DNA from 3 places in the Paenibacillus sp. genome. Region 2 is predicted to be linked to each of the others. Evidence: riboswitches for the same ligand, from Rfam matches in the RefSeq annotation. Region 2 holds a riboswitch; each other region holds the start of a gene.
The links. A riboswitch is a leader RNA that binds a small molecule or an ion and turns the genes downstream of it on or off. The one in region 2 is predicted to bind cyclic di-GMP.
Positions count from the first base shown of each region.

Region 1: linked by a shared signal. The riboswitch ahead of VE009_RS18370 (diguanylate cyclase) and the one ahead of VE009_RS23705 (GTP cyclohydrolase II) in region 2 are both predicted to bind cyclic di-GMP.
Region 3: linked by a shared signal. The riboswitch ahead of VE009_RS08785 (FapA family protein) and the one ahead of VE009_RS23705 (GTP cyclohydrolase II) in region 2 are both predicted to bind cyclic di-GMP.

Region 1 covers NZ_DASQNA010000033.1:190,981-201,850, forward strand. The annotation lists gene VE009_RS18340 (methyl-accepting chemotaxis protein) at 1-864, shown strand, start outside; gene VE009_RS18345 (hypothetical protein) at 1,091-1,756, opposite strand; gene VE009_RS27285 (C40 family peptidase) at 1,780-2,241, opposite strand; gene VE009_RS18350 (hypothetical protein) at 2,267-2,974, opposite strand; partial or broken gene VE009_RS18355 (transposase) at 3,125-4,215, opposite strand; gene VE009_RS18360 (PQQ-binding-like beta-propeller repeat protein) at 4,335-6,041, opposite strand; gene VE009_RS18365 (NUDIX domain-containing protein) at 6,245-6,652, shown strand; cyclic di-GMP riboswitch class I at 6,766-6,852, shown strand; gene VE009_RS18370 (diguanylate cyclase) at 6,974-9,097, shown strand; gene VE009_RS18375 (putative bifunctional diguanylate cyclase/phosphodiesterase) at 9,110-10,870, shown strand, end outside.
Region 2 covers NZ_DASQNA010000041.1:327,317-338,186, forward strand. The annotation lists gene VE009_RS23680 (sensor histidine kinase) at 1-998, opposite strand, end outside; gene VE009_RS23685 (DoxX family protein) at 1,281-1,709, opposite strand; partial or broken gene VE009_RS23690 (SRPBCC domain-containing protein) at 1,764-1,982, opposite strand; gene VE009_RS23695 (VOC family protein) at 2,147-2,563, opposite strand; gene ribD (bifunctional diaminohydroxyphosphoribosylaminopyrimidine deaminase/5-amino-6-(5-phosphoribosylamino)uracil reductase RibD) at 2,669-3,763, opposite strand; gene VE009_RS23705 (GTP cyclohydrolase II) at 3,760-4,527, opposite strand; cyclic di-GMP riboswitch class I at 4,714-4,809, opposite strand; gene VE009_RS23710 (glycoside hydrolase family 2 protein) at 4,979-7,702, opposite strand; gene VE009_RS23715 (carbohydrate ABC transporter permease) at 7,732-8,568, opposite strand; gene VE009_RS23720 (sugar ABC transporter permease) at 8,590-9,480, opposite strand; gene VE009_RS23725 (ABC transporter substrate-binding protein) at 9,551-10,672, opposite strand.
Region 3 covers NZ_DASQNA010000017.1:88,207-99,076, forward strand. The annotation lists gene VE009_RS08775 (NAD-dependent epimerase/dehydratase family protein) at 1-733, shown strand, start outside; gene VE009_RS08780 (HD-GYP domain-containing protein) at 2,110-3,147, opposite strand; gene VE009_RS08785 (FapA family protein) at 3,159-5,000, opposite strand; cyclic di-GMP riboswitch class I at 5,074-5,159, opposite strand; gene VE009_RS08790 (HAD family hydrolase) at 5,433-6,083, opposite strand; gene VE009_RS08795 (hypothetical protein) at 6,248-6,403, shown strand; gene VE009_RS08800 (uracil-DNA glycosylase) at 6,417-7,091, shown strand; gene VE009_RS08805 (hypothetical protein) at 7,107-7,532, opposite strand; gene VE009_RS08810 (carbon-nitrogen hydrolase family protein) at 7,715-8,572, shown strand; gene VE009_RS08815 (GNAT family N-acetyltransferase) at 8,583-9,260, shown strand; gene VE009_RS08820 (GNAT family N-acetyltransferase) at 9,274-9,945, shown strand; gene VE009_RS08825 (sporulation protein) at 10,172-10,870, shown strand, end outside.

The DNA.
Region 1 (10,870 bases), on a different contig from region 2:
GCCGCGGAAGCGACCGACGCTTCGACGGCGAACGTCGCCGCGCTCGCGAAGGACATTGCCGCCGGCGCGGAGATGCAGACGAAGAGCGCCAAAGACAGCGCCGCGGCGCTCGAAGAGATGGCATCGGGCATCCAGCGGATCGCCGAGTCGACCGTCGGCGCCTCGCTCTCTTCGAACGAAGCGCTTAGCAAAGCGGAGTACGGCAACGAGGTCATGCGCGGGGCGCAGGAGCAGCTGGAGAACATGCGGCGGTCCGTCGGCGAAGCCGCGGCGATCATCGGAGAGCTGGACAAGCAATCGGCGGAAGTGAACCGCATCGTCGAGGCGATCGGCGAGATCAGCACGCAGACGAACCTGCTCGCGCTGAACGCGGCGATCGAAGCGGCGAGAGCGGGAGCGGAAGGCCGCGGCTTCGCGGTCGTCGCCGGAGAAGTGAAGAAGCTGGCGCTCAAGACGAGCGAATCGGCCGAGCAGGTGACAAGCATTGTCCGTCACATCCGCAGCGATACGGTGCAGGCGGTTCGAGCGATGGAGCGGGGCACCGCGGAGGCGGACAAAGGCGCCTCGGCCGTCGGCGAAGCGGGGAAGGCGTTCTCCGACATTCAAGCGGAGATTCGGGCGATCGCCGCGCAAATGGACGAAATTTCCGCTTCCTCCGAGCAGCTGTCGGCCGGTTCGGAGCAGATCAGCGCGACGGTGTCGGAGTTGTCTACCATCGCGCAAAGCGCCTCGAACCGTACGCGGCAAGCCGCGGCGGCGACCGAGGAGCAGGCGGCGTCGGCCCAACGGATCGCGGACGCGGCGGGCCGCCTCACCGAGATGATGCAGCAGCTGCAGTCAATGATCGGCAAATTTAAGACGTAACGCCAAGAAAGCCCCGGCAGCGGGGCTTTCTTGCGTCAGATTGCAGACAAACTCCTTTGTTCCAACACGGAACTCAGGAGTTTGTCTTGTTTTGGGACTATGAGATGTAAATGTTCAACGCAAATAAAGTATTAGACTGGGAAAATAAAGTATTAGACCGAGAAAATATAGTTGTAGACTAGTGACCATGTAAGGTTGCTAAAAGAGTGATTATCGCAACCTTAATCTAAGAATTGGGTATATCTGCTTCTGGTACTCCGGGTTGTTTTTTATTGTTACCTCGCATAAGGCACATCGCTGCTTCAGCAATTAAGTATGAATTATAGCGACCAGAAGCATGCCGATAGCCGAGGCGATGCATCCATGAATGCAGCAATGACCCTGTTAATGTTGAATCATCAAGGTCAATTCTACTTAAGGTTCTCGGGTTAATTGTAACTGATAATGAGCTCCTGTCCGGGTCCGATGCATTAGTTCCACGGATAGCCATTGGCGGTGTTGTGGTCCCCGGATGCGTAATAAAAGCACGAAATGCTCTCCCAAAACCATTTGCGGCGAATGCCCGTGTTAATCCATTCATCATCACATCAACGGCTACATTTCCATTGGCTACTTTATCTACAAACCAAACCGGAGCTAGGTTGAAACGTGCATATTTAGCGGTACACTGTTTCAGTGGACTATCGACCCCAATATCTCTATCGAGGTGGTAGCGGTCCAACTGAAAAAAAATGCCAATAGCTAAACGATGAATCCTATTCCTCTGGGATGTTGTAAATCGCGAATCAACAAAATATGTTAAATAAGTTGGTAACGGATCCTCAATCCCCGGTGATTGAGGTAGCGGTGCTGTAATCCGTCTAAACGACTGACTAATGTTTGCTTCATCCATAAGCTCCTCTTTCAAATGAATTTCTACAACCTCCAAAAATCGTTAAACGCTCTGTGTTGCTCATATATGGATATGTCGTTCGGTAGGATGACTCTTTTAGCGAATAAGAACGTCTTTTTCTTGTGTGGGGTATTGAGATCAGAGATTAATACTCTCTTGGGCGAGGGGAGGCAATGAATCATTGTACCTTCACCAATATAAATGCCGACGTGACCGGGGATGTCGTTTGTTGGGAACCTTTCGGGTACATAGAAAAATAATAAGTCACCTTTCTTCAAGTCGGTTTTATCCACTTCTATTCCTTGCTTTGCTTGGTCTCTGACTTTGCGCGGCAGTTTGATGCCGTGCTTTCCATAGACATGCTGTGTGAAAGAGGAGCAATCAAATTTTCGTGACCTGGGATAAGGTGTCGTTAGAAGTTTAGGGCTAGCCACAAGAAACCTTTTAGCGTATTCAATCAAGGAGTTAATATCTTGGTGTCTCACTTTCCTTCCTCCAATAAGGTATGAGTCAATCTAGAAATGCAGTGTACCTGCTGTCCGGTACCCCGGGCGACTTATTTGCATTCGCACGCATTAAACACATTGGAGCTTCACCAATCATGTATGATGTATAGCTACCTGCAGGGTGTCTATACCCTAATCTATGCATCCACGCATGTAGTAAAGAGCCTGCTAAGGTTGAATCAATAACGTCAGTTCTGCTTAAAATTCTAGGGTTAATAGTGACAGTCAAAGAATTTTGGTTGGGATTGGAAGCATTAGCACCTTTAATAGCTTTTGGTGGGATAGATGAACCAGGATGCATGATTTGTGCGCGTGCTGCCCTGCCGAACCCATTAGAAATGAACATTCTTGTTAAACCTTCCATCATGACATCAACGGCAACATTACTGTTGGCAATCTTATCTTCAAACCAAACCGGCGCAAGATTAAATCGTGCATACCTTGCTACGCATCGCTTTAGAGGACTGTCAACTCCATTTTCTCTATCATTGTAGTATCTATTCCACTGCCCTAAAATGTTTGCGATCAATCTTTGTATCCTATTCCTCTGTGTTGTTGTAAAGCGTAAATCCACAAAGAAGGTCAAATTTGCAGGCAATGGGTCTTCAATCCCCGGCGCTTGTGGTAAGGGTATTGTAATCTGCCTAAAAGCCTGGGAAATCGTGAGTTTTTCCCGGTTCACGGCTGTAACCTTACGAGGCCTTCCTTTCATCTTTTCACCGTCCATTCCACAGCAGGTAAGTTAGTATATGACCCAGCAGCTTTAGCGGAGTGGGTATGTGTGCCAAGGTTAATGAAAGGGCTATTATCATAACCAATACCAAAAAAAACCGCGTCAGTCTAAGACTTTATTTTCACGTCCTTAGTTACGCCGCTGTTTCATTTTCTGAGTTAGTCTAAAACTTATTTTCCCTAGGTAACCGATTAATACAGCGAATCTCCGCTCTGTGCCACCTGACCTCCAGAGCCAGGTGGCTAATTTTTTAAGGTTCATGCAAGCAAAACCGAGCATCGCCTGCATGGAGACTTTACGCAGTCCTCGTAATATCGTCCATCGCATGCCATGCTTTTCCTTCATGTCTGCAAATACGCGTTCGATCGTTTCCTTACGCTGCGCGTAAATCCGTTTGTTCTGTTCCGTGTGACGGAGGTGGTCCGCCTCCTCAAGGTAATCGGCCCAGATGTGTCGGCTGATCCGCTTCGTGAAGTCTTTGCCTCCGTGCACTGATTTAGGAGGGGGCAGACTCGGCAGGCCGAGTATAAGGCATTACGGGCCGGATCCCGTCATCAATCAGCAACTTACTTATGTATGGTGTCTTGTAACCGGCATCGACAGCTACGGACAGCGGTTTTCCGAACGGCTTCTTAACGAGTTCCAGCACATCCTCGAATACTCGGCTGTCGTGAACGTTGTCTGGCGTTACCTTTGCGCCCAACACAAAGCCGTTCCGATCGCATGCCGTGTGAAACTTATAGGCAAAGACGCGCTCTTTTTCACCCTTAACTAACAGCCCGCTCTCAGGGGCGGTTGCGCTCACTTTCACTTCTTCCTTTCAGAGCGGGCTCTGGCTTTTTTCCGAGCGGCTCCTTTCCATGCTTGATGCGGTCCTCGTTGATTTCTTCCTCTGGTTGCTCCTGGTACTTCTTACTCTTTTCCTGCACGAGCGTCTTCACATATTTGTTCTTGTTGGCGTTCGCTTTCACACGGGTAGCATCAATGAAGAGGACGTCTGGTTCAACAAAGCCATGTTCCACAGCCTCTTCGAGGATCCGAGAAAAAATGGTCTCAAAAACGTCGGTACCCCGGAACCGGCGTACGTAGTTCTTCCCGAACGTCGTGAAGTGCGGTATGGGCTGGGTGAAATCGTAACCGAGGAACCAACGGTAAGCCACATTCGTTTCGATTTCCCGGATCGTCTGCTGCGTAAAGCGGATCCCGAAAAGGTATTGGATTCTTCCACACCTCAACCCACGTTTTCTATATATCAATACGACAAGAGCCTGCAGACCCTGCTCCTTGCGGAACTTTGTCTACAGGCTTTCTTGCGTTGCATTACTGCGGCTAAGCTCGATTACGGATCCGGCGTCGTGTCGATGTCGACCGTTCGCGTCTCGCGGCTCCACTCCACGCCGACGCCGAGCAGCTCGCCGACGTCGCGGAGCGGCACGTAGACGGCTCCGTTCACGAGGGTCGGCGCATGCCCCATCGCTTGCCGCTGGCCGCCCTCGAGCGCGAACGGGGCTCCTTCTTGCAGAGTGAAGGTGCGGCCGCGGTATTCCACCTGCACAGAGCCGCCCTCGGCTTCGTCGAAAGTCACCCTCGCGCCGACGGCTTGGAACAGCGCTCTGAGCGGCACGTACATCCGGTTGCCGATCATGACCGGGCTCGGCTCGAAGCGGCGTTCCGTGCCGTCGACGACGAGCCGGGCGGACGCAGGCGCGTTAGTCGCTGCCGCCGCGGAGCCGGTTTGCAGCGCCTCCGGCAGCGCGTACGCGTACAGCGTGTGCTTCGCCTGCACCAGCAGCATGCCGTTCGCGACGAGGAACGGCCCGTATTGGCCGGCGGCGTCGGTTTGGGCGCGGAAGACGGCCTTGCCTGCGGCGGCGTCGAAGGCGAACACTTCCCCGTCGGACTGACCCGCGAAGAGCGCGCCGCCGACGACGCCCAATCGGCTCACAGGATTGTCGAGTCCGTCATAATCGATGCGGCCTTCGTCGATCAGCTTGCGCGCGTGCAGTCCGAAGCCGTTCTTTCCGGAGAAAAACAACGTTCCGCCGCTCGGTCCGCCGATCCAGGTTCCGGCATCCTCCAAGACGGCGCGCTGCTCCGGGGAAGCGTCGAGATGGGTGACGTACAGCTTCTCGTCGGCTCCCAGCGCGATGACGAGGTCGCCGTCGATGACGGCATGTCCGGCGCGGTGCAGCAGCGGATCTTCGCCTTCCCCCAATGGAATGAAATGCAGGGAGCCGCGAGGCTTCCCCGTCGCCGTATCAATCGCGTCGATCTTCAGTCCGTACGGTTCGGCATCGCCCGGCGGATACGTGTCCCTCAAATAAACGACGTCGTCGCGGACCTGCAGCGGCACGCCTTCGACACGCCAGCGCGTGCTGCCGGTCGCCTTGTCGATGACGTACGTCACGTCCTGCGTGATCGCTCCGGATACGGCGGTCGCATAAAGCACGAAATCGGCGAGCGGCACGCTCTCGCCCGCCCCCGCCGCGTCCGCGTTCCGCCAATACGCATGCCCGGTGTCCGCGTCGACGCAGACGAGGCCTTCCGCGTGCTTGACGTACACGTACTCGGGCTCGGCCGTCAACTCGCCGTCACCCGCCGCGTCGTCGAACTGGGAGCGCCACCGCTCCGCGCCCGTCTCCGCCGCCAGCCGCGACAGCGTGCCGCCGGCGGTCAACGCGTAGACGGAGCCGTCGGCGGAAGCGATCGAGACGATATTCGAACCGAACGACCAGGCGCGCTTCCCGGTGGCGAGCTCGACGGCGACCGCCTTGCCGTTCTGGACGAATACCGCCTTCGAACCGGCGAGCGCGATCCGGCTGCCGCTCCAGCTGTCTTCCTGCGTCGGGCGGCCGTACTCGACCGTCCACCGGGGCGACGCGAGCGGCACGGCGGACGGCGCGTCGGACTGCATGACGCCGGCCTCCGCCGTTCGGTGAGGCTCGTATAAGACCGCCGCGTCCGCCGGCGGCGCGGCCCAGGCGGACGACCATCCCGCCGCGGCGACCGCGGCCGCGACGGCGCGAGACCATCTTCGAACGTACATCGTACCACGCTCCTTCCAAGAATACCCGATGCTATATGGACGCTTGACCTCGCCGGAAAGTTGCCGCTTGCCCGGTTGCCGGACGGCAGGGCGAATGCGGCTGGCGTTCGGAGCCGATTCGAGTACAATGAAAGAAGCCGTCGATCCGGCCGGAGTCGAGGAGACGGCGCGAAGAAAGGAACGAGAACGGAGGAGCATGCGGCATGAGCGCATCGATCGATAAAGTAGCTTGGATATGCATACGGGACGGCCGGGTGTTATGCGCCCGATCGAAGGGGAAGCCAGCCTTCTATCTCCCCGGGGGAAAGCGGGAACCGGGAGAAACCGATGCCGATACGTTGGTGCGGGAAATCGAGGAGGAGCTGACGGCGCGGATTCGCCGCGAGAGCGTCGAGTACGCCGGAATGTACGAAGCGCAGGCCGACGGGAAGCCGGACGGCGTCATCGTCCGTATGACGTGCTACTTCGCGGAGCACGACGGGGACATTCGCCCGGCGTCGGAGATCGACGAGATCGCGTGGCTCGCGTACGAGGACCGGCCGCAGCTGTCCGAAGCCGGACGCCTCGTCTTCGACGAGCTCCGCGCGGCGGGACGGCTGAAGGAGCGGTAAAAGCACATTTCCCGGAGCCGCGCAAGCGAAATTCGTGTAAATCAAATATCGCGGCCGGCGATTGTATTCGAGTGTCGGCCGCGATATGATGTACGCAATCGCATAGCAAGATCACGTGTAAAAGGCAAACTTGCCGAAAGGCAAGGACGCAAAACCGCGGGCCTACGACGCTTCGGCGTTACGGCAGCCGGGTCGCCGCTGACGGAGGAAGGATGAAGTGGCCGCGGATCTTATGCAGCCGCTTTTTTAGCATTACTACAATTAGGAAGCGCTTACGATGTTGCGGGTACAGCTTTAAATAGAGAAACAGGGGAAATGTTCATGAGTTCACTGCGCATCAAATTGCCGATCAGCGTCGTGCTGTTGATCAGCGTCGCCATCGTGCTGTCCGGCGCGGCGACGTATTCGTTCAGCTCGGCGTTGTTGATCCGCAAAAGCGAGGACGAAATTCGAGCGAACGCGTTCCGAACCGGGGAGGCCATCTACGGCCTGCTGAAAGCGGAAATTCGGAAGAGCGAAATACTCGCCTCCCAAACGGTGTTTCGCGAAACGCTGGCACAGCGGGAACGCATGCCGGACGAGCGGTTTTTCCGCGCGGATCACGCAGCCTTCCGGGAAGCGACCGACAGCTTGCGCCGCGCGTACGACGGGGAGTCGCTGCATGAGAAATTTTGGCTGGGCGACAAGAACGGCGTCGTCATTGCGAGCAGCTCGCCGACGCCGGAATCGGGCTCTATCCGCGTAGCGGACCGCGAATATTTTATCGAAGCGATGCAAGGAAAGCCCGCAGTCAGCGGCACGATCGTATCCCGGGCGAACGGGCGGTTCATCATCGTCGCCGCGGCGCCGGTGTTCGACGAGGCAGGGCGCGCGATCGGCGTCGTCGGCAATTCGATTTACACGAGCTTCTTCTCCGATTCTCTTAACGGCGTGAAAGTGAACCAGCGCGGCGAGCTGTATATTTTCGACTCCAACGGGACGGTGCTGGCGCATTCCACCGACGAAACGAAAATTAACAGCCGCGTGGACACGCCCGAGCTGTTGAACGTGCTGCGGAGCAATCCGAGCCGAAGCGGGGCCAGGGGGACGCTGTCGCTGCATGACGGGGAGATTCGGAAATTTTACGGATACTGGAAAGTGCCGTTCGCCGACTGGGTCGTCGTCGTGGAGGACGATTTGCCGGATATCCAAAGCCCGTTGAAGGGGCTCGCGCTTCAATACGCGGTCGTGCTCGTCGCGTCGATCGTCGTCCTGTTCGCGCTCTTTACGATTATGCTGTCCCAATGGGTCACCAAGCCGCTCCGCCGGATGCTCGGCGTCATGGAGGCGGCCGGCGCCGGGGATTTGCACGCTCGGGTACGGTTGACCTCGGCTGGCGAATTCGGCATGCTCGGGCGAGCCCTGAACCAGATGCTGGCGAAAATCAGCGAACTTATGGCGTCGCTGGCGGAGGCGTCGAAGCTCGAGCTGCGGTTCGTCGCCGAACGGGAGCGGAGCCGCTTGTCCGAAAGCTTGCGCCAATCGATGCAGGCGCTCAATTCGTCGCTGGACGAAGCGCGCGTGCAGCAGCTTGCCCTCGAGGAGCTGCAGCGCCACGTCCCGTTCCGCCGGGCAAGCTTGTGGGTCGACGAAGACGGGCGTTTGACCGCCAAAGCGGTGCTGGCGCGGGAGGCGGTCCGGGGCGAGCTTTCGCCGGATTTGGCGAAGGCGCTGTGCCGGAGCCTCGGAGGCGGCGAATCGGCGGCGTACCGGGGCCGCAGGGGGCCTGTTTACGAAATGGCGGTGGCGTTCGATTCCGCCTTCGCGCGGAAAGGCTTGTTTTATTTGGAACGAGACGACAGGGCATTCGCGGATAACGAGGCGGACTTCGCGCTGAGTTACGCGAGCCAAGCTTCCGTCGCCATCGACAACGCATCGTTGTATCGGAGAATGGAACTGATGGCCGTGACGGACGAGCTGACGGGCATGTACAACCGCCGGCATTTCTACCGGTTGGCGGAGGAGGCGTACCGCGGCGCGGAAGAGCTAGGGGAGCCGTTGACCGTCGTGCTGTTCGATATCGACCATTTTAAACAAATCAACGACCGTCTAGGTCATCTGGCGGGCGACGAAGTGCTGCGCCGGCTGCGCGCGATGATCGGGGAAGCGCTGCCGCAGCGCCACGTATTGGCCCGCTTCGGGGGCGAAGAGTTCGCGCTGCTGCTGCCGGGGATCGCGCTCGCCGAGGCGCTGGGCGCCGCGGAACGGCTGCGCGCCGCCGTCGAGCAGTACCGGTTTCCGCCGGAATCGGGAACGGAGGAGCTGCGCGTCACCGTGAGCGTCGGCGGCGCGGCGTGGGAGCGCGGCATGCCGCTGGATACGGCGCTGCAGCATGCGGATACGGCTTTGTACCGAGCCAAAGCGTCGGGACGCAATCGCGTCGTTGCGTACGCATCCGGTACCTAAGGGGGCAGCAAGATGAGAGAACGCCGCGAGGAACGCCGCGAACGCAAAGGCGAGCTGTGGCTTGGCGAGCAGCGGTTTTTCGAATCGATGTTCGACGAAATGAACGACGCCATCATGCTCGCCTCTACTGGAGAAGGCATCATTCGCGTGAACCGGGCGTTCGAAGAGATGTTCGGCTGGAAGGAAGCCGAGCTGCTCGGCACCTTTTTCCGCGACTATCCGTTCGTGCCGAAGGCGATGCGCCATGAATCGGAACACATTTACGTCACGCTCCATCGCGGCGGGAAAGCGAAAAACTTCGATTCCCGCCGCATGCGGAAAGACGGGTCGATGATCGACGTGTCCGTCTCGTTCTCCGTCATCGCCGATCGGCTCGGCCGGAAGGCGATTCTCGGCGTATATCGCGACATTACCGAGCTGAAGAAGCGGGAGCGGCAGCTCGAAGAGAGCGAGCAGCACTACCGGAAGCTGGTCGAGCTGTCCCCGGATCCGATCGTCGTTCATCGGAAAGGACGCTTGCTGTATTGGAATCGGGCGGCAGCCGAAGCTATGGGCGTAGCGAACGATAGCGCGCTGCTCGGCAAGTCGGTCGTCGAATTTATCGACCCGTCGTATGTGGATCAGGTCCACGAAGTGTCGAAACGGATCCAAGACACCGGCGAATCGAAGGAGCCGGCGGAAATCGTGCTGCGCCGCATCGACGGTTCGACGTTCCATGCGGAGCTGGTCGGCACGCGGCTCGAGTACGACGCGCATCCGGCCTCGCTCGTCATGATCCGGGATGTCACGAAGCGGAAGCAGTCGGAAATGCTGATCGAATATATGGCTTACCATGACGCGCTGACCGGATTGCCGAATCGGCTCCGGTTTCGCAAGCAAGCGCTCGAGAAGTTCGGCGAGGGGTCCGGTGCGATGTATTTTATCGACTTGGATCGATTCAAGCTGATTAACGACACGCTCGGGCACGGGATCGGAGATTTGCTGCTGCAAGAAGTCAGCGAACGGCTGAACCGGTTCGGCGATTTGATCGTCTCGCGTCAAGGCGGCGACGAGTTCGCCGCGTTCGGCGCCGCCGCCGGCCGGGAGGAGGCGGCGGCGACGGCCGAACGGCTGATCGGGGCGCTGTCGGAGCCGTATGCCATCGGCGGGAACGAGTTGTTCGTGACGCCGAGCGTCGGCATCAGCTTGTATCCGCATGACAGCGAAGAGATCGACATGCTGCTGCAGCAGGCGGACACGGCGCTGTACGTCGCCAAAGCGAACGGCGGCAACGCGTACGCGTTCTTCGACACCGAAGCGAACGCGGCCAACAGCTTCAAGATGGCGCTCACCGGCGATCTGCGCAAGGCGCTGGCGAACGGCGAGTTCGCGATATGCTACCAACCTAAGTACGACGTTCGGAAGCGGATCGTCGTCGGCGCGGAGGCGCTGCTGCGGTGGAACCATCCGACGCGCGGGCTCATTCCGCCGGACCGGTTCATCCCGTTCGCGGAAGAGTCGGGCCTCATTTTGCCGATCGGCGAGTGGGTGCTGCGGACCGCATGCAGTCAGGCGAAGGCGTGGCACGACGCGGGCTATCCGATCGACATCTCGGTCAATATCTCGGTCCGGCAGTTTCTGCAGCGGCAGTTCGTAGAGGGCGTCGAAGCGGCGTTGGCCGAAACCGGCTTGCAGCCTAGCGCTTTGAATTTGGAAATTACGGAGAGCGTGCCGGTGCTCGATTTGCAGGCGGCGGTGCAGAAGCTGAAGCGGCTTCGAGAGGCGGGGGTGACG
Region 2 (10,870 bases):
GCCGTCAGCGTGGAGATCGGTCGCGTCACCGTACGAAGCAGGATATGCGACATGGCCGCCGCGGCGGCGATCACGACGACCATCATGCCGATCGTGAGATATTTAATATAATTAATTTTTTCCAGAATATCGTTCTCGGGAAAAATCGCCGCGAGCCGCCAACCGTTGATCGGGAGGGTATCGTAAATGACCACGGTTCGCTCCCCGCCCGGTTTCGTAAATCGGAACGTCCCGGATGCCGCTTCCCGATTCATCAAGTGGCTTCGAACCTTGTCATCCGGTATGTAAATATCGTCTACGTCTTTAAACATCATCATGCCATCCGAACTCGCCAAAGCTAAGTAGCCATTCTCACTAATCTCTACGAGACTAAGGATCTCACTGAAGAACGCTTCCTTCAGATGGAATAATATGATCCCTTTCGCCTGCGAGGTTTCCGACCCGAACAAGCTGAACACGCTTACGACTTTCTCCTTCTCACCGCCTACATATCGAAAAATGCCGTCCTCGTGTAAATTTTGCCAATGGTAGTCGGCGTTGTCGTTCCGGTAGCGACTTGAATACTCCTCATAAGAAAAGTTCACGTCGGTCAGCAAGTAGTTCACTTTGGTATACGACGCTTTCCCGTCGTTAAAATTCATATAGATGGAGTCGATCATCGAGTAATGCGTCTGATGGATCCGCTCGAATTGATTCGCGACGGCAAGGTACCGGTTGGAATCCAATCCTTCGGTCGAATCTAAACTTGTCACCATTGCGCCGATGCCGGAGCCGTTCACGACAGCGACCAACTCCCCAAAGACGACCAGCAATTGTTCGTTCATATGGCTCTTGGTTTGCACCACAAGATCCGTAATATTTCGGTATGCGTTCTCTTCGATTTGCCGAACGGCCAAGAGATAGGAAGAGGACCCGCTAACGATCACGAATACAACGATCATCGGAAAAAACAAAAGCATGATCGTATGTTTCAGAGAGAAGAACTTCGGCACTTTCATCTAAGGTGTTCCTCCCCAAAGTTTCTATCTATTATAACGTTAGACGGGGCAAATAAGGGGGCACAAACCTCGTTTCCAGCAAAACGCTAAAAATACAAAAATAAAACCTAAAGAGATAAAACGTTCGGTTCGCATTTTTGGCTGAAGGATGATTATGGCATTAAAAACCCTTAATGAAAAAAGTTCAACCAGCAATAGCTGGCTGAACTCTCCTCTTCATGCTATCCCTCGTAATTTAATAACTTACAGGCTATCTTACCTTCATAGCGGGGCGGCAGTATATCATTCGCGTTCCCAAAGGAGATTGCGCAATCTTCGATCGATTAGCCACAGCGCCCCCCAAGCAAGTATGGCGACATATACTGGAAACAGCATATGAGACCACAACGGATTATCCACCCTTAGATGTGCAGCCACTGCGCCTCCCAAGTAGCCCGTGAGCAACAACGCCCCCAGGAACCGCGTTCGCGGCAAAACATATATGATGGTGCAGAGCAAACCTAGAACTCCCATTACTGCAATGTGGTTCTCGGCAAATCCGAGCGCCAGCGTGCCTTCGATCACTGGCTCCGGCTTGGCGATTTTCCCGATCGCATCGAACAGCATGAACAGAACGACGATTCCGCCCATGGCACGCGCTGTCCACAGACGCCCCTTAGAAATGCCGTTTGCGATTGTTATCCCTGTGTTCGTCTTCGTCTCGATCTTCAAGACCGTCATCCCCCTATTCTAAAATTCCTCCGTATATTTTTGAAATTATCCAAAATCGCCTGCCATCCCCATACTGCCGTCTTTCGCTTCCAGCCGGATCGGAAACTTACCTCCAACCCGCAGATCGTTTACCGCATTCGGGGCGTGCCACGTTTCCGAGGCTTGATTCCACTTCGTGATGTGTTCCGGCTCATTCCAGTGCCTCCATACCTTCTCTACCGGCGCTTGAATGACGGCTTGCACGGTAATTTTCGTCGGTTGACTCGTTTCCATCGGAAAAGCATCCTCTCTTGTTTTTGTTCTCACTTATATAGACGAAACCAACCGGCGGAATTCATCGGTCCTATATATTCCTAAGATGTGAATCCCCTAGGGACCCGCGGCAAAAAAAAGAGTCGCGCCACATTGTGGGCAACTCTTTCTTCGAGAGATACGGTTTACATCTCCGTGTAGACCTGGAAGGTCACGCCGAATTTGTCCGTGACGTCGCCGAATCCCGGGCTGAAAGACTCCTCCTGAAACGGCAAATTGACGTGACCTTCTTGCCGCAAAGCATCGAAGATCCGCTTCGACTTCTCTACGTCGTTCGTCGTAATGCAGATCGTCACCCGTTTCCCGGTTTCGATCGGCGAACCCCAAGGCGCATCCGAAAACATCAGCTCCGATTCGCCCACTCTCAGCTTCGAATGCGCCACAAGACTTTTCAGCTCGTCCGTAAACGTATCGGGCATGTTCGGCATGTCCCCGTATGTCGCAAGGGAAACAATCTCGGCACCAATGGTTTGCTCGTAAAACTGAATGGCTTCCTTCGCGCGTCCCTCCAAATTGATGTAAGGGGTAAGTTTCATCGTCATCGTTGGTTCCTCCTAGAGTTTGGTATGAATCCGATTGGCGTACATAACTATAGACGTTCGAGCCGCCGTAAATTCATCGGTACGTTGCAAACTCCGGAGTCAAGATTAGTCGTTCGGATATGCCGTGATACAAATATCCTCTCCGACCAGCCGGGTACTGTGGATCGTAACATTCCAAGCCTCATCAACCGTTTCCACGTCCGTGCCGCCGAAGGGAGTGAAGGAATTGCGTCCTCCCAGTATTTTGGGGGCGATATAAATTAACCATTTGTTAATCAGTTTAGTACGCAAGAAAGATCCATTGATTTCGCTGCCGCCTTCTACCATAAGGTCGGTAATGCCTCTCTGATATAAAATGCTCATCAAGGCATGCAGGTCAAGTCCGTATTCAGCTTGAGGTACAAAAAGAATATCCAGCCCTCTTTGTTTCAATGCGCTCACTTTTTCAGGATCCGCACCCTCTCTCGTCGCAATCCAAGTCTGTGCTTCCGAACAATCGGCCACATGAGCCGTCACCGGTAAGCGCAGATTCGTATCGAGGATGATGCGGGTCGGCTGTTTCGAACGCTCCGGCAATCGCGCCGTTAGGCGGGGGTTGTCCGCCAGCACCGTCTGGATCCCCACCAGAATGCCATCGACTTCGCTGCGCAACTGATGCACTTCCTGTTGTACCTGTGCCCCCGTGATCCACTGCGAGTGCCCCGTATGCGCAGCCAATTTTCCATCCAGCGTCATAGCCACGTTAGAAATAACGAACGGGAGTTGTTTGGTCATGTTGTGCACATATCGCTCATTGAGCAATTCGGCTTCCGCTTCCAACACCCCCACATCCACTCGGATCCCGTGTTCCCTCAACAGTTGAATGCCGCGTCCCGCCATCAACGGATTCGGATCCTGCATGGCGACGACGACACGCGCGACCCCAGCGTTCTTAACCATTTCCGCGCAAGGAGCGGTTCCTCCGACCAGAGAACAAGGTTCAAGCGTTACGTATAACGTGGCGCCTTTCGTATGCTCGCCGGCCATGCGAAAGGCATGAACTTCGGCATGAGGTTCCCCCGCTTTCCGATGGACGCCCATACCGACGATTTGCCCTTCTTTGACAAGAATGGCGCCCACGACGGGATTAGGCGTCGTTTTTCCTTTGGCTGTGGCTGCCAAATCCAACGCCAGTTTCATAAAATGCTGATCATGATTCACCTGCCGCTCCATCCTTCCTGTTCGACGCTTCGGGTCGAGGTCTCGTAAAGGTGACCGGATTTGGCGATTTTCGTTCTCAAGTATCGCTTATTATGCTTCGTGGGAGCCCCCCAAATAGAGACGTGTTGATCGGTAAGAAGCCCTTGCTCTCGAAGGGATTGCAATTTTTTGGGATTGTTCGTAATCAGACTGACCGGCTTGCGACGCATGCTTCGAAGTACGCGAATCGCTTCATCGTAGGAGCGCTGATCGTCGTCGTAACCAAGCTCATTATTGGCTTCTACCGTGTCGTAGCCTTGTTCCTGCAATAGATAAGCAAGAGACTTTGAAAAAAGCCCGATACCGCGCCCCTCATGATTAGCTATGTAAAAAAGAGCCCCGCAACCGTTTTGGGCGATCATGTTCAAGGAACGTTGCATTTGATAGCCGCAGTCGCAGCGCTTGCTTCCGAAAATATCCCCGGTATGGCATATGCTGTGAAACCGGACCAACGCTTGATCGTTGTTAGCAAAGTCGCCATAAACGAGTACGGAAGATTGCTGAGAAGATGCAAAATCAATTTCAGACAGTACGTCGAGAATCTCTCCTTCCAGCGGAGGAATGGTGTTCAGATTTAACCATGTATACCATTGGAAAGTAACTTCTCGACCTTCCAGTTGAACCGGGAGCTGCACGGGGCCAACAAGAACGAGATTCGGGCCGTGGTCTTGTCTCAGGATCTTAATCTTTTCGGCCACCACATTTCTAGCTTGCATCGAAATCATTATTTCATCTCCTTTTCGTCAGTTTTGTTGAATCTTTGGACTTAGTCGTCCCTGCAACTGGACACCACCTTTCTGTCAATATGTTTGTTTAATGGGTTAAAATAAAAAATCCCCACATTCGTTGCCGAAAATGGGGATTTTGAAAAACGGGAATACCCTGAGAGAGGCACCCGGATTTCCAAACTATTCGGCAACTGGCTGGCATAGACTTTGCATTTCGCAACTTCCTTAGCCCCTGTAGCTTTGCGTCGCTAATTTTCATTAGCTTTGCCATTATCGGTTTTGCATTACAGCTACAATGATAATCTTTGCTTTCTATCATTGCAATCTATATTTTACATATATGCCACAGTTTGCCACGAGGCGAGTAACGACTCTGCCTCATGAACAACGGGAACAGCTCCTGATTGATCGCCTGCTGGCAGGAGTCCATTGCCCCAACGAAGATGGTTTACCGTTTTTGCAAGAGTTTATGCAGCACCTGTGTCGCGATCGGGTGAACGCCGTAAGATTGCAGCAATCTCCACGTAACGACGAGGATGGACCCGAGACCGTATGTTTTGCGCACGATCGATCCGCCGACCTGTCCGATCCAACCTTGGAAATACCCGGAGATCACTTCGCCGGACTCCGCAAGTCCGGGATTGCCGAATAGCGGAATCGAACGGCGGCCGCCTCCGATTTTATAATCCGTAAACGGCAGCACGTAATGCGGAATCAGCTCGTCGACCTCCCACCCCATCTCGGGCCGAAGCGGCACGCCTTCGAACCAAGCAACGTCGACAAAATTGAATGAAGAAGCGCGGGGCCAGCTCTCCCCTTCGGGCAAATGCCGGAACGTAAACTGGTCGCGATGGGTCAGCTGCTCTCCTTCCTCCGCCAAGAAAACGGCATATCCCCCTTGCCGTACGAATTGCAGTACGTTCTGGTCCAATCGATTGGTAAGAATGACCGCATCCGTCGACAGTTCCTCTTTCACGGCCGCTCCGTTCGCTTGCATACGCCGTACGAAATCGGAGGAAAGCCGATAAGGCGTCACCTCAAGACCTTGAATACTTTGTTTCGTCGGAGACACGGTTAATTCCTCTTCGTTGCCGGCCGTAAGTTCCGAACCGTTCCACAGCTCGATCCGGAATACGAAAGCGCGTGACGAATCAACTTCCGGCGCATGGAATTGGACCGCGCATTCCAGCCTGCAATGTACGCTTCCATCCAGCCGAACGGGAAATTCCCCGGATAACGCCGTACCCTCGATCTCCCAACGCGCGACCCCCTCGAACGTCAAGCCGTCATGATTGGAAACGATGACGTCCCATGCCTGGTTTTCCCCCGCCCACAGGTTGTGCTTCACGCCGTCGACCATAATTGTCAAGGCGCCGTTAAAATCTTTTAACCGTTCGAAACCGACTTTAGGATTCCGGAGATAATCCAACCATCCGTTCGTCTCCCACTCGATGTCCGTAAATTCCGTCACGACGTAACCGGCTACCAGCGGGCGCTTGCGCATTTCTTCAATGACCGATTTTACGGCCCGGAACATCCTCTGCTGCGAGGCGACAGCTAATGTTTCGTACGAATCGAACGCCCGGTTCAGGCCGAATTTGGCGAAGTTCGCTTCCGCCGTAACCGGTTTTTTATAATCTTCTTGATGGGACTCTTCCCCTTGATTCACGAACCACCACGGTTCCCGATTGCCGTAATGGTCCTTCAGCTTCTGCATACTCGGCAAGCCCCAAACCCCGAATTCCGAAACGATGATCGGTTGCCCGTTCGACCGGCGATCCCCTACAAAATTACGGTCCGGATCCCCTACGACGAATTCGTCCAGATCGCGCCTCCACGCATCGAGTTGGTCGGGACAAACGAAGTAGCGATGATGATCGTTAATATCCGTTTTCACATGCGCCCAGCCGCTGTTGTCGCAGAGCAGGCGCGTCGGGTCGTACGCCTTTAGTTCGTCGTACAATTCCTCCACATGCCTTTGCTTCGCAGGATCTCTGGCGAGATCCCACTCGAGCCCCCACTCCTCATTGTATAGAGACCAAATGATAATTGACGGACAATTATAATCGCGGTCCACCATAGCGAATAAATCGTTGCGAAACCGGCGGGCCCCTGCCGGCGTCCATTTCACGTAATTCGGCGGTTCCGCCCAAATGAGCATCCCCATACGGTCAGCCCAATATAAATATCGCGGAAGCTCCACTTTGATATGCTTGCGCAGCAAATTGAAGCCCATCTCCTTCGCAAGCTGGATCTCCCGTTGAATATATTCATCGGATGGAGCCGTGTAAATCGTGTCCGGGTAGAACGCTTGATCTAACGCACCGCGAATATACAGCGGCTTGCCGTTGAGGACAACCATGCCGTCCGCATACTCGACGCGCCTCATGCCGAACCGTTCCGTCTTAACGTCTATGCGTTCCCCGCCGTCCGCCATCTCGATCCGGAGCTCGTACAAAAACGGGTTTTCGGTATCCCACAGCACCGCGTTCGGAATCTCCACCTCGAAGCTGCCCTCAAGCGAAGCCCCCGCATCGATTCGTCCGCTCGCGATCGTCTCCCCGTTGCCCAGATGAGGGATTACGGCGTAATGAATCTCTCCCGCGCCGCCGTGCTTGGGCGTCCCGCCCAAACGATACTCGACGTTGATCGCGCTCTTGTCGATATCCGGGGTAATCCGAATACGGTCTAAATAAAGGGCTGAGCGTTCTTCCAAATAAACGTCTTGCCAAATCCCGCTCACCCGCGTATACCAGCTTCCTTGTTTCCCGATCGGAATGTCCGCGTTATCTTGCGGGTCGTATACGCGCACGGCGATCATTTGGTCGCCGCTGCTCGTCAAATAATCGGTCACGTCAAATTCGAAAGGCGTAAACCCACCCTCGTGTTCGCCGACGTACCGGCCGTTCACCCATACGCGGGTTGTATAATCAACGGCGTCGAAATGTACGTAAACTCGCTTCTTCTCGCTGCGATCCCCGATTTGGAACGTTCGCTTATACCAAGCGGCCCCGAAGTAGGCGAGATGTTCCTCGCTGCGCTGCCAAATATGGGGAACGGTCACCTCCATACCGCCTTCAGCTGCTTCTAGGTACCAACCGTTCGTTTCCCCTTCGTCTTTCGGATCCGTCGCAAAACGCCACTGCCCCGACAAGCTCCATTGCTTTCTCAAAGTTATCCTTCCACCTTAGCCCCGTTTATTTATCCCTTTATACCGGTCATTGTAATGCCTTTAATAATATGTTTTTGAAACAAAACGAACACCAAAATCGCCGGAACGCTGGCCAATACATTGGCGGCCATCGGCAACGTGAGCTCTTGGGCGTGACTGCCCTGAAAGAGCGGGATGCCGATCGGTAGCGTCATCATCTGTTCGGAGCTGATCGCAAGGAACGGCCACAGAAAGTTATTCCATGAGCTGATAAACGTAAATATGGCTAGCGCGGCTAACGCCGAACGGGATAGCGGTATAAAAATATTGAAAAAAACGCGCAGCACGCCCGCCCCGTCGATCTTCGCCGCCTCGACCAACTCGTTCGGCACGCCGTCGAAAAACTGCTTCAAGATCATGACCCCTAGCGGCGCCGCCAAACTTGGAAAAATAATCGAGCTGTAACTGTTCATCATGCCGTTGTCGATCATCATTTGAAACAGCGGAATGATCGTCGCTTCCGTAGGAACCATCAACCCCGCGAGAATAAGCCAGAAAACGAAATTTTTGCCCGGGAACTTCAATCTTGATAGAGCGAATGCGGCCAATGAAGTTATCAATAACGTCCCGGCTGTCGTAAACACCGCGATCACGGCGCTGTTCCACGTCCAACGCCACAACGCCGCTTTCGTCGTCACGGTGAAGAAGTTTTCGAACGTAAAAGGCGGCTGAATCAGCACGCTGAGGACGGTAACCGGACTGCCCTCCGGTTTTATCGAGGTCAATGCCATCCACAGCAGCGGCACAAGCCAAACGATAATCGTGCCGTATCCCGCCGCGTACAGCAGCCATCTCGAGTTTCGACTGCGTTGTGGTCTGCTTTTCATTTCCGTCCTTCCTTTCACGCGTTAATCCTTTTTGGATAAAAATTTAAATTGGATGACGGCAAACAAAATCATAACGAGAAAAAGAACGTAGGACATTGCGGAAGCGAGGCCCATTTCGTTCGAGCGGTGAAGACCGGTTTCATAAATATACTGAACTAACGGACGGGTTGCGGTTCCGGGCCCTCCTTGCGTCATTAACCAAGGTTGCCCGAACAATTTAAAGGAGGCGATCGACTGAAGTACGATGATAAGCAAGATGACGCCCCTCAGCGATGGGATCGTAATATGCAAAAAGCAATCCCATGCACTGGCTCCGTCGATTCTAGCCGCCTCGTACCAATCGTCCGGAATTTCCTGCAGTCCGGCAAGAAACAACACCATGTTGAATCCCACTGTCCACCACACGGTTGCGATGAGGATGGAAATCCATGCCAAGTTTTTGTCGCTCAACCAAAAAATTTCTTGTTGTACGCCAAGCGAGTGCAAAACGGTGTTCATTAATCCTGTGTAGGGTTGAAGAATAAAGACCCAAATGCTGCTAATTACAGATATGGACAAAATATGAGGCAGGAAGAATCCCGCACGCAAAAACGTCGTCCCTTTCAAACCCGCGTTGACGATGAGTGCCAACAATAAACCGACGACGACGAGTGAAGGCGTGGACAATATAACGAAATAAACGGTATGCCATAACGCTTCCCAAAAATGGCGATCCTGCAGCATTTCCGCATAGTTGGACAAACCGACGAAAACAGGTTCTATGCCGATCGACCATTCATGAAGGCTCATGATGAAGCCCTTGTAAATCGGGTACAGCATAAACCAGATATAGAAGATCAAATAAGGGAGCAGAAATAACAACGCGGCCCCTATTTCCCCTAAGTTCTTTTTCTTCGATTCTGTCGAAATCAAACGGGCACTCTCCCTTCCATACGGGGAAAGACGGGGGTGCTTCCGCTGGAAACACCCCCGTTCCCTTCTATTACTTCGCTAACAAATCGTTCGCGTCTTTCTCGGACTGCGCCAAAATGTCCTTCGCCGTGACTTGCCCGTTCGTCATCAATGTGAAATTCGCCTTCAACATTTCGCCGATCGCGAACGTCTTCTCATGAAGGGGCAAGTAGCTGACATAACTTGCTAGTTCAACGTAATCCGCTCGGTACGGAAGCGCTTTAAACTCAGGGGACTCCAACGCAGCCGGTTTGCTCGGCACATGGCCCGCTTGCGCCCATGTGGCTCCGTTGTCGGCCAGATAGTTGGCGAACTTCGCCGCCGCGACCAATTTCGCGCGATCGTCTTTCGCCTGCGTTGGCACGAACAACGTATGGCTGTCTCCCCATACCGCAGGCTTGTCGTAAATTTGCGGTACCGGCATCACGCCGAATTCTAGATCCGGCACCTTCTCCGTCACGCCGACGTACCAGACGCCGTTAATCGAGAGCGCCGCCTTGCCGCTGTTAAAGATTTCGCCGCCGTTTTTAATGTTCATCGGCCAGAGTTGTTCTTTAATCATCGTTTCGAGCAGTTGAAGCGCCGCAAGACCCTTTTCATTATTGAACGCTGCTTTCGTGCCGTCTTCGCTGATCAGCTGGCCGTTCGCTTGACTATATAACGACCACCACGTCCAGAACGGCTGGTTCCCGGCCGACGTCGTTGCGAAAGGCATCACGTCCGCGGGCACTTTCGATTTGATATCCCGCAAATATTGAAGGAAACCGTCCGGTCCCGGCGGAATGTTCGGCTTGTCGTTCGCGTCGAGCAAGCCGGCGTCGCGCAAAATCTTCTTATTGTAGAACATAATTTGCGCATGCGTATCCAGCGGTACGGCCATATGCTTGCCTTCGCTGATCAGTGCGTTTAAGATATTCGGGTTAAATGAGTTCCAATCGATCCCCGCTTCCTCCGCCACGTCGTCCAAGCTCTCCATGGCGTTGGCGGGAATCAGTTCCGGCAGTTTGCTCGTATGCGCGATCGCTACGTCTGGCCCTTGTTTAGAGGCTACCGCGGTGCGAAGCTTCGTGTAATATTCAGCCGACGGGAAGTTTAACATCTCTACCTTGATGTCTTCTTGGCTTGCATTGAACGCGTCGACCATTGCCTTCATGTAATCTCCGTCGCCGCCGCTCAGCGGGGTCCAATACGTTAAATTTACAGGACCGGCGGGAGTGTTACCGCTTACATTTTTCTCGGTCGTTTCGTTGCTGGAATTTCCGGCAGATGGCTCCGGCTGAGCATTGTTCCCGCCTGAACATGCGGTGAGAACGGAAACGGCCAACAGGAAAGAACCCAGCATTGCACCTAC
Region 3 (10,870 bases), on a different contig from region 2:
AAGGTATTCAATAGAGAATCCGGATGTCTATATTCAAAGTAATATCATTGGCTTTTACAATATCCTTGAGGCATGTAGATACAATCCAGTGGACCATCTTGTATATGCATCGTCTAGTTCAGTTTATGGAGCCAATAAGAAGGTTCCGTTTGAAGAAACAGATTTTGTTGACAATCCAGTTTCATTATATGCAGCTACTAAGAAATCAAACGAATTAATGGCACATACATATAGCCATCTTTATAAGATTCCAGCTACAGGGCTTCGATTCTTCACTGTTTATGGACCAATGGGTCGACCAGATATGGCCTATTTTGGATTTACAAATAAGTATTTTGCAGGTGAACCAATAAGAATATTTAATAATGGTGATTTTGAAAATGACCTCTATCGTGACTTTACTTATATAGATGACATCGTTGAGGGAATCGAACGACTATTAAGTAATCCACCAGAAGGTGAAGTTCGACATAAAGTTTACAATATCGGAAACAACAGCCCAGAGAAGTTGATGCGGTTTATTGAAACACTTGAGAAAGCATTAAGTAATGCATTAGGCAAAGAAGTGCAATTTCAAAAGATATTTGAGCTTATTAAGTCAGGTGATGTACCGGCTACTTATGCTTCGACCGATCAATTGCAGGAAGCTGTGGGCTTTAGACCAGCGACTACTATTGAAGAGGGTCTACAAAAGTTTGCGGAATGGTATGTGGATTATTATAAGGTGAAGTGACTTCTTAAAAGCAAGCTTCCCCGCTGGTCCTCAAAGTTTAGCGGGCTAATTTAATCTTTAAATCCTCCAGAAAAAGGACCATTCATTACTGGTGTCGCGTATTTAATACGGTAACAACAAGCAATTCCTGCAAAGGATAATGGCATCAAGTTTTTCGGGAGAGGTTGATTCAAGCTATCGGACATAATCGAGAAGGGGATACAACGTTTACTGTATAGCGAGAACGATAATCTGCCCAAACCCATCGCGCCGCACCGGTGGGGCGAAAAATTGCATATTACGACTATGTAATGACGAACTTCGGTTCAGAGGTTATCCAAATACGTCTTCCGTTGCTTTCGCGGTATAGTTTTAGATTGTTCCTTCCTTTTCGCTTGGCATGGAACAAGGCAAAATCCGTATGCTGTATCAATGCTTCTGAATGTACGTCGTCCTAGGGGATGACGATTCTGGAAGAGGAAAGTGGATCCTCCACGGTTTACTTAATGCTTGCTTTCTAAATTTTTTCACAACTCTAGTGACTCTCTACTCATTTCGGATCTCCGTAAGCACATTGTTGAATTCGTCTCCTCCAAACCTGGTTGCCGTATCCAAATCCATGTATAGAACGATCGGCCAGCATGCGTTGAAAGCTTGGCTTCGGCAATTAATTCCTCCAAAACTCGCTGGCTGGTATAATCTGCAATGGGCAGCCCGTCAAAAGATCGTGGAAAGTCCATGCTTCAATTGCTTCTCGTAATAATTACTTTCGGAAATTTACGCGCCGTAATCAGAATTTTGTGGCGTTCCCTTAGCCGTTCTGGACAGGAGGAGCAAGCGACTCGAACCGAATCATTCCCGACCCAATGTGCCGTCGTGTTTCCCGTTCCGAACCAGAAACCAGTGGCCAGAAACTGTCTCTTACCCGGTCCATTTTAAAGTACAGCCAAAAGGTATAAAAGGAAAATCCGACGGCAATCGACGACGAGAAAATAGTCCTATTAATTTCGTTTAAACAATATAATTTTATGCTACATTGGACGCTTTTATATATATCCCTTATCTATTTTATGGCCATTATCTCTTCAACCTTCATGCTGCGCCACCAGGCTTCGATCCCGTACAAAGAACGTCACGTTCTCCAACGCGTCGAAATCTCCTGGTAACAGCGCTGTACAAAAATTCTTCAGTAGTACATTTCCGCACGTATACGCTGGCGCCGGCCTTGAGCGTCGACGTGCCGCCGAACAGAATGCCCACGATCATGGCCGAAATCGTATTGCCGGCTTCCAGCTGCACACCGCTTCGTTTCGGTAAAACACGATATTGTTTTTCGAATACAATTGCTCAAGGGTGGATGGAAAAAATCCCCGGCGTTCCGGAGCGCGAGGCGCTCGTCAACTCGTAACGACCCGCGCGGAGGGGGACGCCTCGACGATGTTCAAATCCGGAGAACGGGCTAAATCGATGAACCGTTCGCCCCGCATGACGAGCGGATTGGCCGGGTCGTTCGCGTTCACCCGCACGATGCGGGCCCGCCGGCCGTCGGACAACAGCACCTCGTTGCCGATCAGCGCTTCCATCGCTTTGCGCGTGAACAAATCGACGATCAACGGATCGAATTGGCCGAAGGCGCCGTTCGACATTTCCTTCACGACTATGTAGAAAGGCTGAGCGCGTTTGTAAGGCCGATGCGAAAGCATGGCGTGGAACACGTCCGCGACGGCTACGATCCGGCTGAACCGGTGCGTCTCGCCCGTAAGGCCGTGCGGATACCCGCTGCCGTCCATCCGTTCGTGATGCTGCAGGGCGGCGATCGCATGCGTTTCGGAGAAGCCCGGCACGTTCCGGATGAATTCGTACCCGAGCACGGTATGTTTTTTGATGAGCTCGAACTCTTCCGGACTCAATTTGCCCGTTTTCGTCAGCAGCTCGGCCGGCAGCTGGGCTTTGCCGACGTCGTGGAGAAGGGCGGCGCCCGACAGCAGCTCCAGTTCGTCCTTCCCGAAGCGCAGCCATTTTCCGATCAGAGAGGACAGCACGGCGACGGCGATGCTGTGCTTATGCGTGTAATCGTCCTTCTCCTGCAAGGCGGAGAGGACGTGGTACAGCGTGCAGGTTTCCGTCAGCTTGCGGATCGTCGGGAGGACGCGCCTGCGGATTTGATCGAAGTAGACCGTCTCCGCGTTGGCCGCGCTGCGAAACAGTTCGCTTACCTCCGCCATCGCTTCGTCGACCATGCGCCGCGCGGGAGCGGGATCGTCCACGTCGCCGTCCCGCACATCGACATTCAGGCGGCTGAAGACGATCGCATGCCGTTCCGTCAGCACTTCTTCCGCCTTGAGCAGCAAAGAGCCGCCGGGCGCAATCATGTTTTTGTTCAACTTTTTCCCTACATACTTCATGATGGATTCCGGGATGCCGCGATTCGACATGGCGTTCACCCTCAAACCTCGTGCTGCGCCACCAGGCGTTGATCCCGAACGAAGAACTTCATGTTCTCCACCGTGTCGAGAATCTCCTGGGAATAGCGCTGCACGAAAATTCTTCCGTCGTACATTTTCCGCACGTATACGCTGGCGCCGGCCTTGAGCGTCGACGCGCCGCCGGACAGCCCGCCCACGATCATGGCCGAAATCGTATTGCCGGCTTCCAGCTGCGAGCCTTTGCACACCGCTTCGTTTTGGTAAAACACGATATTGTTTTTCGAATACAGCTGGCTCTGGAGCACGCCCTCTTTCCGGATCAGAATATCCCCGTTGGACATGACCGTGGACAGCTGGCATTTCGGAATATCCATCTGCACGACGGTTTCCTCGCTCCGTTTGATCGTTTCGGACGTTTCGCCGAGCATCTGCTGAAGCTCGTTCAAGAACGCGATCGGATCGACCTGAAGGAAGCAGGAGGGACGAAGGAGCGCGAGCAGCCGCTGCTTCAGCGTCTCCAAATGTCCGCTTTGAATGTTCTGGATCGTCGCGATGCAGCCCAGTATCTCCTTCGCGCATACCGGGATGTCCTTGAATTTCGTGTCCGCCAGCAGCTGGAGCGATTGCCCGGAGGGAACCGACGCCCCGCGGGAAGCGAGCGTGTCGGTGAGCATTTTCCACGCGTTGCGCAGCGAGAGCAGCTGCTCGTTCAATTTTTTCGTGAAGTTGTACAGCCGGTTGTACAGCACGCCGAAGTGGCCGGAGTACAGCTTGCCGCCGATGACGTTGCCTTTGATGAAAATGCTGCCGGTCGCCGTGACCGTGGCGTTATACACGCTGCCGAACACATGGACGTTGCCCAGCGCTTCGACGACCATGCCGTCCGTGACGTCGCCGTAGACGTACACGTCGCCGGAGAAAAAGATGTTGCCCGTCTTCAAGTCGACGTTCCCCGGAACGACGTAAAACGGGTTGATGCTGACCAGCTTGATGCGTCCTCCGCCCGTAATGCGCGGACGGCCTTCTTTCAACGCGATGACGTTCGTGCCGTCCACGATCTGCGTGTGGTCCTTGGCGACGAGGATCAAATCCTTCGCTGGTCTCGGCTCGATGACCGAGCCGAAAATATCATAACCGGCCTCCCCTGCGATCATAGGTATTTTGCGGGCGACGGTTTCGCCCTTCTGCGCGGATGGGATCTTCAAATGATTGCGGAAGTCGATCGAGCCGTTCACTTCCTCGAAACTGCTTTCTACCTTCTCGTTGAAGAGCAGTTCGATTTGGGCGTCTCGGCTTTGTACCGGGGGACGGCCCTCCGCGATGACGACCGGCTTGTGCGTCGGCTGCAGCAGCTCCGCTTCGATCGCCCTGCGGTTGTACGAGAACAATTTTTTTTCGTGGAGTACGGTTTGGACGTCGCTCAGCTCGAGCTCCTGCACGACGCGTTCGGGGTCTTCGACGGCTTCGACGACGAGCTCGCCGCTCGCTTCTTGGTCCAGCAGTTTCCAGGCGAAGCGCCGCTTCGCGAAGAGATGAAACCATGCAGTCATGCGGTCGTCGGCGATTTCGATTCGAAACAGGGGCTCCGGCGCGACGGACCATTCGATCTCGTCATCCGGATGAACGACGACGCGCCCCTTCCTCGGCACGCCATTGACGCGAAGCTCGACCGGATCGACGGCTTCGAGGATGACGGGGCTGTTCTGTTCGTCGGGGACGAGGCGAATGTCCCCGTTCTCGATTTTGGCGGCGCTCATGCCGAAGCGGAGGGAGGGATCGTCGGGCGCGCTTTCCTCCGCTTCGAGGCCGCCGAGATCCAGCTTGTTGATCAGCCGGATCATGTCCTGTTCCGATAAGGCCATAGGGCATATACCTTCCTTTCCGAAAATAAAAGAAACTACCCCAGCGGGATAGTTTCTGCCCTAATCCCTACTTTTCGGTAACCCGGCCACCATAGATTCGTCATCCTTAGGTCCGAGGCTTTGCGTCTCCGCCTTTCGACGGATTTGCCATTATCGAAGCAGTGATATATTTGGTTGATAGAGCGATTTCGAATGTTGTCGATTTTTTGTAGGTAATGTTGATTATAAGCGCATTTTATTCGACAGTCAACAATTGGTATTTTAGAGCGGAAGTATGAAGATAGACGTGGAAAAATCGGGCGTTGGCATTATTTTTGCGGGATGAAAGCGCTGGTTTTCAGGGTCTTATTTCCTATTTACATGGGGGTTGTCCGTCATGCTCCGGCGGGGGACGGCGGTGTCGAATTTTGCAATCGAACGCTCGCCGGGGGGTTACCCCAGCGAGTCGAGCAATTGCGCGAGCGGCTTCTCCTCGAACGACCGGAGCCGGGCGTCGTAGCGCTCGAACTGCAGCGCCTCCGTCATCGGGTTCGGCACGATGACGCAGCGGACGCCGGCCGCGACCGCGGACCGCGCGCCGTTGGCGGAATCCTCGAAGGCGACCGCTTCTTCCGGCGCGACGCCGAGCCGCTCCGCGGCGAGCCGGTATAAGGCCGGGTCGGGCTTCACCCGTTCGACGTCGTCTTGGGTGCACAGCGTTTCGAAAAAGTCGGCCAACTCATGCGTTTCCAGGAAAGGTTCGACCCAAGAACGCGGGCTGCTCGTGGCGAGCCCGATCCGCAGCCCGAGCTCGCGCGCCTCCCGCAAATAGCTAACGACGCCTTCCCTCGGCCGCAGCGCGGCCGCTTTCTCGTGGTGGCGCAGAATCGCGGCCTTCTTGATGCCGTCCAACACTTCCTCCGAACCGACCTTCTCCATGATATAGCGGAACATGCCGTCGTCGTAGGTGCCGATGCCTTGGGCGAAGACGGACAGCGGCAGCTCGACGCCGTGTTCGGCGAGCGTTTCCCTGAAGCTCTCGTACCATACGGATTCCGTATCCAAAATCGTACCGTCGAAATCGAAAATTACGGCTCGAATCATCAGCTTTTCTCTCCTCCGATTATGCGCAAAACTGAGCAAAACAAGTCTTTCTCTCTCGCTTCTCGTTTGTTAGGATGGTAAAGTATAAGGCGCGTTACACGCCCGGCGAGTTACTGGCATTTTACCATACATGCGCGGCAAAATCTTGAAGGCAGGTGATTTCCGTGTCGTTATCGCGAACCGTCGTCAAACGGCAAATTCGGGACCGGCGGAGAAGGTGGCTGAAGCGGGCGTTTTGGCTCCTTGCGACGGCAACGCTCGCGGGGACGCTGGGTTCGTGGCTTTGGGATTGGACCGGCACGCCGGTCTATTTAGAATAGGAGGCTGCGACGGATGGGCATTTTGCGGAACGATTGGGAGCAGCAGGTAGGCGACCAATTCGAGCAGCCGTACTATTTGCGGCTTCGAGCATTTCTCAAAGAGGAATATCGAACGAAGACGATTTATCCGGAACCGCACGACATTTTCAATGCGCTGCACGCGACGCCGTACGGATCGACCAAGGTCGTCATCCTCGGGCAGGACCCGTATCACGGGCCGGGGCAGGCGCACGGGCTTAGCTTTTCCGTGAAGCCCGGCGTGCCGTCGCCGCCGTCGCTGCAAAATATTTTCAAAGAGTTGAGAGACGACGTCGGCGCGCCGATCCCGAATCACGGCCACTTGGCTTCGTGGGCGGAGCAGGGCGTGCTGCTGCTCAACGCGGTGCTGACCGTGCGCGAAGGGGAGCCGAACTCGCATAAGGGACAAGGCTGGGAGACGTTCACGGACCGCGTCGTCGAGGCGCTCAACGCGCGCGAGGAGCCGCTCGCGTTCGTCCTCTGGGGAAGCCACGCCCAGGCGAAAGGCGCCCGCATCGACGGCGGGAAGCATCTCGTCATCCGTTCGCCGCACCCGAGCCCGCTGTCGGCGCATCGCGGGTTTTTCGGCAGCAAGCCGTTTTCCCGCATCAACGCGTGGCTTTCCGCCCAGGGGCGCGAGCCGATCGATTGGACGATCCGGAATCTTTAAGCGGCGCCTTCGCCGTCACATCGCTTGGTCCGCCGGCGTCGTGACGGGATAGGGCCGCTTTTTCACTTTAATCGTAACGACGCCGCCTTTGCCGAACACCTTCGTTTCCGCATGGAACGCCGCCTCGAACATTTTTTTCTTCTCTTCGAATTGGGCGACCGACATGCCCGGCCTCAGGCGGTAACGGAACACATAGTACAGGTCGTCCTCCGTGGCGGACAGCGACAGCAGCAGCGGGAACAGCTTGTCTTTGCGGGGCCTCACGTACAGGTTCGTCAGTTCGAACGTTTGCCGCATGCGGCGAACGTACCGGCTGCGCCAATGCGAGCGCCACGCCCCGTACGCGATCAAGCCGGCCGCGGCGAGCCACCACCACCGCTCCGCGAAGCCGCTCGCCCCGGCCAGCCACGAGCCCCCGCCGGGAAACAACGCCTCGAACATGCGCCTCTCCTCCTTTGCGACCGCAACCGGTCTCTTTGTCCCATTGTATTCGCCCTCACCCCGGGGTTATGCTTGCGCTCCCAGCGGGCCTTCTGGCCCCGCCGCAGAAGGTGTTTCCCGCACCAAAGTTTGGTACAATGATCAAGTAAAGTCAGGATACGTATCGGAGGTGCCGAAGAGAAGTGAAAATGAGAGTTTCCAGTGTGCAGTACCATCTGCATACGATCCAGAGCTTCGACGAGTTCCGCGCGCAGGTGGAGCATTATGTGAAAACGGCGCAAGAGTTCGGCACGGAGTTTTTACTGTTTCCCGAGTTTTTCACGACCCAGCTGCTGTCGATCCCGAACGCGGCCGGAACCGCGAGCGGCATCGAAGAGCTGCCGAAATATACGGAAGCGTACCGCGAGCTGTTCGTCCGCTTAGCGAAAGAAACCGGCATGTATATTATCGCCGGCACGCACGTGTTGGAGCGCGGCGGTTATTTGTATAACACGGCGCATTTGTTCAAACCCGACGGGACGGTCGGGGAGCAGCCGAAGCTGCACATCACGCCGACCGAGGTGACGGAGTGGAACGTGCGCGGCGGCGATTCGTTCCAAGTGTTCGAGACGGAGAAAGGGACGATTGCGATCCTTACGTGCTACGACATCGAATTTCCGGAAATTGTCCGGATGGCGAAGGCGCGGGGGGCGGACGTCATTTTTTGCCCGTCGTGCACGGACGACCGCCATGGGTTTTACCGCGTCCGGTACACGAGTCACGCGCGCGCCGTCGAGAATCAAGTGTACGTCGTGACGGCCGGCACGGTCGGCAGCCTGCCGACGGTCGACTTCATGCGGCTCAATTACGGCCAATCGGCGATTCTTGCGCCGAACGACATCCCGTTCCCGCCGGCCGGCATCATTGCCGAGGGCGTCGTGAACGACGACATGATCGTGACCGGCGATTTGAATCTGCAGCTGCTTTACGAGGTGCGCGAGCGGGGCAGCGTCACGACGTGGCGCGACCGCCGCACAGATTTGTACACCGACTGGAAGTGAGGCGAGCGTAATGGCGGCATATCGCTCCGAATATTTCGCGTTCGATCGGGAGGGCCGGCCGATGAAGGCGGTCATCCGCAATTACGGGCCGGACGATTTCGACGCGCTGATCGACATTCAGCGGGAATGTTTCCCGCCGCCGTTCCCTTCGGAGCTGTGGTGGACGAAGGAGCAGCTCGCGTCCCACGTGCGCTTGTTCCCCGAAGGCGCGGTGTGCGTCGAGGCGGACGGCAAGCTCGTCGGCTCGATGACCGGCCTCATCGTCCAATACGACCCTGCGGAGGCGGCGCACACGTGGGCGGAGACGACGGGCGAGGGCACGATTTCGACGCACGACCCGAACGGGGACACGCTGTACATCGTCGACGTCAGCGTCCGCCCCGGGTACCGCCAGTACGGGTTCGGCAAAGCGATGGCGTACGCGCTGTACCACCTGGTCGTCGAGAAGAAGCTTAAGCGGCTGCTCGGCGGCGGGCGCATGTCGGGGTATCATCGGTACGCGGACGAGCTGTCGGCGGAGGAATACGCGGAGGCCGTCGTCGCGGGGCGCCTCAAGGATCCCGTCATCACGTTCCTCCTGCGCTGCGGCCGGACGCCCGTGCGCGTCGTGCCGAACTACTTGGAAGACGAAGAATCGCGTAATTACGCACTGTTGATGGAGTGGAAAAATCCGTTCATTCGAGAGTAGAGGAGATAGAGATATGGAATATATCCGCATTCAAAGCATCGAAGACCCGCTGTTCGCCAAAATGCACGCGCTGATGGGCACCATTTTCCCGCCGGAGGAAGTGCTCGAGTTTTCGCTGTGGGAAGAGCCGCTCAAGGATCAAGGCTTGCGCGTGTACGTCGCCGTGCACGAGGGCGAAGTCGTCGGCGCGACGGAGTACCGGTACTACCCGGAGATGCGCGTCGCGATGACCGACTTTACGATTATCGGGCGCGAAGGGCTCGGCATCGGGCCGTTCCTTGTCAAGCATCGATCCGCTGATTTGGCGGAATGGGTGAAGCGGACGGAAGGGCCGATGCTCGGTATGTTCGCGGAAATTTACAACCCTTACGCGGTCGAGGATCTCGGGTTCGGCGGCGTCAAGCCGATGAACCCGTACGTTCGCCGCGAGGTGCTCGCGCATCTCGGCTACAAGCGATTGGACATGGACTACGTGCATCCGTCCTGGCAGGGCGACGGCGAGGCGGTCGGCGGGTTGAACTTGGGCTTCCAGCCTGCCGACGACAGCATGGACAGCCTGCCGGGTTCGTTGATCGCGCGCTTCCTGCGCACGTATTATGAGATTTTGAACCCGAAGCCCGCCGCGTGGCTTTCGATGGTCGACGCGGTGGAGAAGCGGGACAAGGTCGCGCTGCTGCCGCTGTAACCGGCGGGCGGCCATCGTTCGGCGCCGTCGCGGATCGTTCCGCGGCGGCGCTTGTTTGCGTTTGGGCCGGAGCTGGGCGCCGCTTGTCAGCTGGGCTTCTTCGTGCCCGACGTGGATAGCCTCTACGGTTTGCTGCATTCGCCAGCGATCGAAATTTCGGAAACCTTTTTCGGCTCCGACTCGTATGATTGTGTAAGAACGCGATACATATAGGAGGATGGTTGGGATGTCGTTTTTCAATCGGGTCATGGCGAGCATCGGCATCGGCGCGGCGCAGGTCGATACGGTGCTGGAGAAAAACCGGTACGCCCCGGGCGAGCTCGTCCGCGGCGTCGTTAAAATCAAAGGCGGCAACGTCGAACAGCAGGTCGATTCGATCTACATTTCGGTCATGACGCAGTACGTGAAAGAAGTCGACGACCGGAAAGTGTACCAGAGCGCGGAAGTCGCCAAAACGCGCGTCTCCGAGCCGTTCCTCGTGAAGCCCCAGGCCGCTTCGGAAATTCCGTTCTCGTTCGAGCTGCCGCTCACGACGCCGCTGTCCGTCGGACGGACGCCGGTTTGGCTGAAAACCGGGCTCGACATCAAGAGCGCAGTCGACCCGACCGACGACGACAAAATCGAAGTCGTGCCGAACGCGGCAATGCAGGCGGTGCTCGACGGCGTCTCCGAGCTCGGCTTCCGCCTCCGCAACGCGGACTGCGAATATGCTCCGCGCTTCGGCTACGGCGCGTTCGTCCAAGAGCTCGAATTCGTCCCGATGTCCGGTCCGTACCGCGGCCGGTTGGACGAACTCGAAGTCATCATGCACCCGAGAGGCGACTCCATCGATTTGTTCCTCCAAGTCGACCGCCGGGCTCGCGGGCTGGCCGGCCTGTTCTCCGAAGCGCTCGAGATGGACGAAACGAACGTGCGCTTCACGCTC